Prosthecobacter dejongeii: one gene and its partner. The protein of the gene in region 1 interacts with the protein of each later gene in a pairwise test. Links are inferred from orthologs where the notes say so. Each region holds a gene or a part of one and is shown in the gene's direction. Other genes may lie near its edges.

Region 1 (3,812 bases):
CACGGGTCAGTTGTTTTTCGCCTCCACCACCGCGTTCAATCGGGCTTTTGACTATCGTGAGAAACTGGCCCGAGTGCGGCTGGATGTCACCCATGCTCATCTGTGGGATCTCAGTGCCGTCGCCGCCCTGGATAAAGTGGTGCTGAAATTCCGCAGCCTCGGAACAGAAGTGGAAGTGCTGGGGCTCAATGAAGCCAGCTCCACCCTGGTGGATCGCCTGGGTATCCACCACAAAACAGACCGCCTGGAAGATATTCTGGGGCACTGATTCACCACTGGGAAAACCTTCCGCGCTGCCACGAAGGCGCGGAAGGCTAGAAAAAGAAGACGGCTGAATAAGAGGCTCTTTGCAGAAAAACCCTTTCTGCTCGCTCTCAAACGCCCCCTCTTTTGGGGCATCTCCCCAGGGAGAGCTGCGGTCTAGCCACTGAAAAATTTGACAGGGGGGCGGAACGCGTGCCCTTGATTGCCCCCGTTTCCGTTCACGACACCCATCATGCCTAAGGCCCTCATCATCGCCGAAAAACCCAGTGTGGCCACCGACCTTGCCCGTGCTCTCGGGAAGGCCCCGGGCATGACGCCCTTCACCAAGGAGAAGGACTACTTTGAGAATGAAACCCACGTCATCTCCAGCGCTGTCGGTCACTTGATCGAGCTCGGCATGCCCGAGGTGAATGGCAAAAAGATCGGCTGGGGCTGGACACACCTGCCCATCATGCCGCAGGAATTTGAACTGAAACCCATCGAGGACAGCGCGGATCGTTTCAAACTGCTCAGCCGTTTGATGAAGCGCAAGGACGTGGACCAACTCATCAATGCCTGCGATGCTGGCCGTGAGGGGGAACTGATTTTCCGCTACATCGTCGAGGCAGCCGGGATCAAAAAACCCGTGCAGCGCCTGTGGATGCAATCCATGACGCAGGGGGCCATTTTAGAAGCCTTTAAAAAACTGCGCAGTGACACGGAGATGCGTCCGCTGGCCGATGCCGCCAAGTGCCGCAGTGAGTCTGACTGGCTCGTCGGCATCAATGCCACACGTGCCCTCACGGCCCTGAATTCCCGCAATGGCGGATTCCGCCTCACCCCAGCTGGGCGTGTGCAGACGCCGACCTTGACCATCCTGGCCAAGCGTGAACTCGAAATCCAGGCTTTCGTGCCGCGCACTTATTTTGAGGTTCACGGCCTCTTTGAAGTCAGCGCTGGTAAGTATGAGGGGCGCTGGTTTGATGAAACCTTCAAGAAGGACGAGAGCGACGACCACAAGAAGCCGGAGCGTCTCTGGGATCTGGAAAAGGCTCAGGCCATCGTTCAGCGCTGCCTGGGCAAACCGGGCAAGATTGAGCAGGTGACCCGCCCGACCAAGCAGATCGCCCCGCTGCTGTATGACCTCACCAGCCTCCAGCGCGAGGCCAGCAACCGCTTTGGTTTCTCCGCCCGCCGCACCCTGCAGATCGCCCAGGCGCTCTACGAAAAATTCAAGGTCCTGACCTATCCCCGTACTGATTCCCGTTACTTGCCCGAAGATTACCTGGGCACGGTGAAGGAAACCCTCGGCACCTTTGCCCGCCAGGATACCCGCAAACCAGGGGCCCTGCCGCAGGATCTAGGCACCCATGCCGCCACCGCTCTGGATAACAACTGGGTACGCCCGACCAAACGTGTCTTCGACACCACGAAAGTCAGCGACCACTTTGCCATCATCCCCACGGGCCTCATTCCGCCCAAGGAACTGCCCGAGGCGGAGCAAAAGCTCTTCGACATGGTGGCACGCCGTTTTGTAGCCGTGTTTTTCCCACCGGCTGAGTTTGAAGTGACCACCCGCATCACCCGCGTGGAGCAAGACGCTTTCAAGAGCGAGGGTAAGGTCCTCGTAGAATCAGGCTGGCTGGCTGTTTATGGCAAAAAGGCCGCCGAAGAAGCGGCTGCGGAAGGCGATAGCAAGTCCAAACTCCTGGTGCTGGCCAAAGATGGCGACAGTGCTAAAACCCTAGACCTGGAAGCTGCTGAAATGCAGACCAAACCCCCAGCCCGTTTCAATGAGGCGACCCTACTTTCCACCATGGAAGGCGCGGGCAAGCTGGTGGAGGATGAAGAACTGGCCGAGGCCATGAGCGAACGCGGCCTGGGCACCCCAGCCACCCGCGCGGCCATCATCGAAGGTCTCATCTCCGACAAATACATCGAGCGTGTGGAACGGAACATCGCCGTGACCACGAAAGGGCTGACGCTGATTGACCAGATCAGCCAGATCGGCATTGAGGCCCTCAGCAGCCCCGAACTCACCGGCCAGTGGGAATACAAGCTGCGCCAGATGGAGCAGAACAAACTGGACCGTGGCAGCTTCATGCGGGACATCCGCCACCTCACCAATCAGGTGGTGGAAAAGACCAAGGCGTACCAAAAAATCGCCAAGGAACGGGTGTATCCAGACTTTGACGCCAAATGCGGTGTTTGTGGCCAGCGTGGCTTTGAGCAGAAAGAGGAGTATGTGTCCTGCAAAAACCCGGAATGTAAGGTGCGGGTGTACAAAGTCATCGCCGGCCATGAGCTGGGTGAAGACCTGCTGCGCGAGCTCCTGGAAAAACGTTTCCTGCCGCCTATGGAAGGCTTCCGCAGCCGTCTGGGTAAAGAATTTACCGCTGGTATCGAGGTCAAAGACGATGGCAAAACCGCCTTTGTTTTCCCAGGTGGAGAAAACGATCCGGACGCGCCACCTCCGTTCGACTTTGTCAGCGCCTCCCCCATCGCCGTCTGCCCCGTCTGCAAGCCCAAGAAGCGCGATGGCAAGATTTACAACACCCCAGACCATTACATCTGCAATGTGGCCGCCAAAGAGCCCAAGCTCTGCAATGCCCGCCTGCCGAAAGTGCTCTGCAAAAAGGAAATCAGCGAAGCCAACGCGATCAAGTTCTTCACGGAAGGGAAAACCGACCTCATTGAGGGCATGATCTCCAAACGTGGACGCCCCTTTAGCTCCTTCCTGCTTTGCAAAGCTGGGGAGAAGCGCCTGCTCGGCTGGGAATTCCCACCTCGTGAAGCAAAGCCCAAGGCTCCCGCAGCCCCTAAAAAGGGTCGTTTTGCGAAGAAAGCGGCAGCTACAGAGGCCGAAGAAGCCCCTGAAGAGTAGCCTCAGGTGCGACCCAAAAAGAGAAATTCAGTTCGGCCACAAGCTGGATAGGCTTTCTTTTTCGGGGTAGAAAGCCGCTACGCAAAGGCCTAAAAGGCAGCCTTTTAGGCAATTTTGATGTCTCTTTAGGGCGTTTTGCACGATGCGCCTGCTGCTTGCAAAAGTGTGCCAATCCTGCCGCTTTGAAATCGGAAGGTTGATTTTTTGCAACTTAGTGTCATTTGTGGTTTCCCGTTTCTCTACCTGTGACTAAACCTGCCTTTCAACTTACCACCGGTGGCATCCTGTTTTTTGGGATCCACGCTCTTGCCATCACAGCATTTTTTGTGAAACCGGATCTGACGGCTATCCTGCTCTGTCTGGGATTGTTTCTGATCCGTAAATTTGGAATTACTGGTGGCTACCACCGCTACTTCTCCCATCGTTCTTATAAAACCTCTCGCTGGTTCCAGTTTGTCCTGGCTTGGCTGGGAGGCATGTCTGCCCAAAAAGGTGCTCTCTGGTGGGCTGCGCATCACCGCCACCATCACCAGCATTCCGACCAGGAAGACGACATTCACTCTGTCAAACAGCAGGGTTTTTACTGGGCCCACGTCGGCTGGATCTTGGCCCCAGATTACAATGACTATGATGCTAAGCGCGTAAAGGACCTGACCAAGTTCCGCGAACTCGTCTTCATTGATAA
Region 2 (3,553 bases), 250 kb from region 1 along the record:
ATCCCAAGACCGGCCTCATCGTGGCCTGCGGTCAGGGTCTCCTGGCTCTGGAAGAAGTGCAGGCCGAAGGCGGCAAACGCCTGGCGGCAGGAGATTTTCTGCGGGGTAAACCGTTGGAAGTGGGGGTTATTTTCTCACCCTGAAGCAGCCCTTCAAACCCAAAGGGTTTGCAGCATTGAGCCCAGGGTTGGAACAACCCTGGGTTGTCGCCCGCTAAGCAGCCCAGCATCAGTCGAATCTCAACGAGGTTTCGTCCGACGCCCAAGGAACCGGACACTATCACGTCAATCGTGGCCACGGACGGAAGCCTTTCAGGCTTCATAGCTGGCACCCCTATCGCAAACAGACGACCCGGGGTTGTGCCAACCCCGGGCTGGATGACACAAGCCCCATGGGCTTGATCGGACCCAGAAATTTGCAGCTACCGAACCTCCAAAAAAGTAACGCCCAATCGTATAGAACAACCTTTGAAAATCAGCCAACTCCCTTACCGCCACAGAGCATTCCAGGCCATGCCTAAACCGCCGAAGACGAAGAGCAGTGGGAACCAGATGGAGTACAGAGCGGCACGGGAATCGTGCTTGAGGATGGCGATGTCCGGCTGGGCAGGATTGACGTAGCAGGTGGTTTCCTGGCCGATGGGGTAGTCCTCCAGCTTTTTGCGGGCGTTGTCCTCGTGCTGACTGGCGGAGTCCACCCGCTTGATTCGAGTGCCCGTCAAGGCTTTGCCCTCAAATGTGTACGAGTAGCGTACGTCGGCTTTGTGCGCGGGATTGGAGTGAGGCGTGGGGCGCTCACTATGGACTTGCGCTGAAATAATTCGGCAGGGAGTGGCCACCCAGCGGCGCGTCTCCTCCGCCCGCTGCCAGGATGTCCACAGCACCCAGGTAAAGAGCAGCCCAGCCATGGCCAAAAAGAGGCCCATGCCAGCGAGCCAAAGGCGACCGGAAAGAGAGGAAACGGGGGCGGAAGACATGAATGGGGGAGGGATGCTTTGACTAGCCTACGAGCGTGCTCCATACAAGGAGGTTGCACACCTGAAAATGGCCCTCGCTTCTGAAATCCCTTTGCCCAATACCCTGCCCCCGCGCTGGCTGCTGAAGCCCGTGCCGGAAGCCGCCGGGGATATGGCTGCGGATACGGGCCTGCCCCTGCTGCTGACCACGCTGCTAGCCCAGCGTGGGCTGGTTTCGTCAGACCAGATTCAGGATTTCCTGGTGCCTAAGTTGGCCTCGCTCGGAGACCCAACGGTTCTGCCAGAGATGAACATCGCGGTGGCGCGCATCCTGAAGGCGGTGGATGAAAACCAACGCGTGGCCCTTTATGGCGACTATGATGTGGATGGGGTGACCTCCATGGCGCTGATGCACCTGACGCTGAAGGCGTACGGCCTGCGCACCCACCTCTTTCTGCCTTCTCGCATGGAAGAAGGTTATGGATTGAGCATGGATGGCTTTGCCCGGCTTTTTGAGGAATTTGGCAAGCCTGATCTGCTGCTGGCACTGGACTGCGGCACCACTTCCATCAAGGAGCTAACTTGGCTCCAAGAACAGGGCGTGGACTGCGTGATTGTAGATCACCATGAGTTGTCGCCGTTTGGCCGCCCCCCCTGTGTCGCACTGGTAAATCCTAAGCTGGGAGCGGATTATCATTACTTTTGCACAGCAGGCCTCGTTTTCAAAGTGGCCCACGCGCTGCTTAAGACACGCCGGGTGGACTTTGATCTCAAAGAGGCCCTGGATCTGGTGGCCCTTGGGACCGTGGCTGACTTGGTGCCTTTGATTGATGAAAATCGCCTGCTGGTGCGTCGCGGACTTGAGGCCCTGGCGCAGACGGAGCGCATCGGCCTGCGGGCCCTGAAGGAAATCGCGGGTGTGGATGGGTTCATCCAGACACATCACGTGGGATTCCGCCTCGGGCCGCGCCTGAACGCCGCCGGGCGCCTGGATACGGCCTCCACCGCCCTGCAACTGCTGCTGGCGGAGGATTCGCTGGTGGCGAATGAATTTGCCGTTCTTCTAGAAAACCATAACCGCGACCGCCAAGCGGTGGAACTGGAGGTCTTTAATGAGGCTGAGCAGCAACTGCTGGCCATGGGAGATCTGGAGCACATCCCCGCTGTGGTCTTGGGCTCGCGCAAATGGCACCCGGGCGTGGTTGGCATTGTGGCCTCACGCATTTCCCGGCTTGTGCATCGGCCTACCATCCTGTTTTCCTTTGACGAAAATGGTATGGGCAAAGGCAGCGGTCGCAGCATCCCAGGTTTTTCCTTGGTGGAAGCCATCGAATTCTGCCGTGAACACATCGTACGCGGCGGTGGCCATGCCATGGCTGCGGGTGTTTCGGTTCACGAAGACAAGCTGGAGATCTTCCGCGAGCGTTTTTCAGAGGCGGCCCGGCGCGCCCTCAGTGAGGAAGCGCTGACGCCCGTCCTAGAGCTGGATGTGGAAGTACGGCTGCGTGATCTTTCCCTGGAATTCCTGCGCAATTTTCGACTCATGGAGCCCTTCGGGCAGCGCAATCATGAGCCCGTCTTCCTTTGCAAACGCGTCATGCCACGCCTGCCGGGACGTCTCATGAAGGAGAAGCACCTGCGCGTGATGCTGAGCCAAGATGGAGCCTCCATGGAAGCCCGTTGGTTCAACGCACCGCTGAAAAATCTACCGAAACCTCCGTGGGATGTTGCCATGCGAGTGCAAAGAAACTTTTGGCGGGGCGAAGAGCAGTGGCAACTTACGCTGGATGCTGTGCGCACTTCTGAAGCCGATTGACCCTTTTATATTGCGATAGCGCCATGGATTTACCGATTACATTGCCCCGAAAACGCGGCAATTCGTCTTTAAATCTTATCGCCCACCGCTCGGTTTTCATAGGGCTTATCCTAGCCTTCCTGATCCTCAATGGCAGGGCCCAAGCAGCCACCCCAGCTCCACTGAAAAAAGTGAGCATTCAGCTCAAGTGGCATCATCAATTTCAGTTCGCAGGCTACTATGCCGCGCAACTTCAGGGATATTACCGCGAGGCAGGTCTAGAGGTAGATCTGCGGGAGGGCTCACCTCTCCGTCGTTCGCTGGAAACAGTCGAGTCAGGGAATGCCGACTTTGGGGTGACAGACTGTGATGTCCTGCTGGCACGCATGAGGGGTAGCCCAGTCGTGGTATGCGCGGCAATTTTCCAGCACTCCCCGTACATCATGATGAGCCTGGCGGAGCGTAACATCACCAAGCCTTCTGATCTTGTGGGCAAACGTCTCATGGTGGCGACCGACCAAGGAGAAGCGGAAGTCAGGGCCATGATCCAGCGCGAGGGACTGCCGCCAGATCGCATCACCTTTATTCCTCACACTTGGAATAACCAAGACCTCATCGAAGGGCGGGTCGATGCCATTTCTGCTTACAGTACGGTCGAGCCCACGCAGCTACGGCAAAGAGGTGTCCAGCCCTCTTACATCCGCTTCAGCGATTACGGGGTGGATTTTTATGGCGATACCCTCTTCACCACAGAGGGTTTGGTAAAACGAGATCCCGCCCTCGTGCGTGCTTTTGTGGAAGCC

Evidence for each region.
Region 2: the proteins of HNQ64_RS00055 (region 1) and recJ interact in binary tests that used the Escherichia coli proteins (3 or more experiments, as listed by UniProt). The link is inferred for Prosthecobacter dejongeii from one-to-one orthologs.

Annotation. Positions count from the first base shown.
Region 1 is NZ_JACHIF010000001.1:12,420-16,231, forward strand. The notes cover bases 193-3,327. They hold HNQ64_RS00055 (DNA topoisomerase III), read left to right. Parts: upstream 193-496; coding sequence 497-3,127; downstream 3,128-3,327. Other genes in these bases: HNQ64_RS00050 (SulP family inorganic anion transporter), read left to right, coding at 193-268. In the rest of the region: more of HNQ64_RS00050, read left to right, coding at 1-192; HNQ64_RS00060 (fatty acid desaturase), read left to right, coding at 3,373-3,812.
Region 2 is NZ_JACHIF010000001.1:257,192-260,744, forward strand. Bases 532-3,407 are described here. They hold recJ (single-stranded-DNA-specific exonuclease RecJ), read left to right. Parts: upstream 532-1,043; coding sequence 1,044-2,771; downstream 2,772-3,407. Other genes in these bases: HNQ64_RS00845 (DUF3592 domain-containing protein), read right to left, coding at 532-976; HNQ64_RS00855 (ABC transporter substrate-binding protein), read left to right, coding at 2,795-3,407. Also shown: fmt (methionyl-tRNA formyltransferase), read left to right, coding at 1-143; more of HNQ64_RS00845, read right to left, coding at 488-531; more of HNQ64_RS00855, read left to right, coding at 3,408-3,553. UniProt on the Escherichia coli protein: Single-stranded-DNA-specific exonuclease.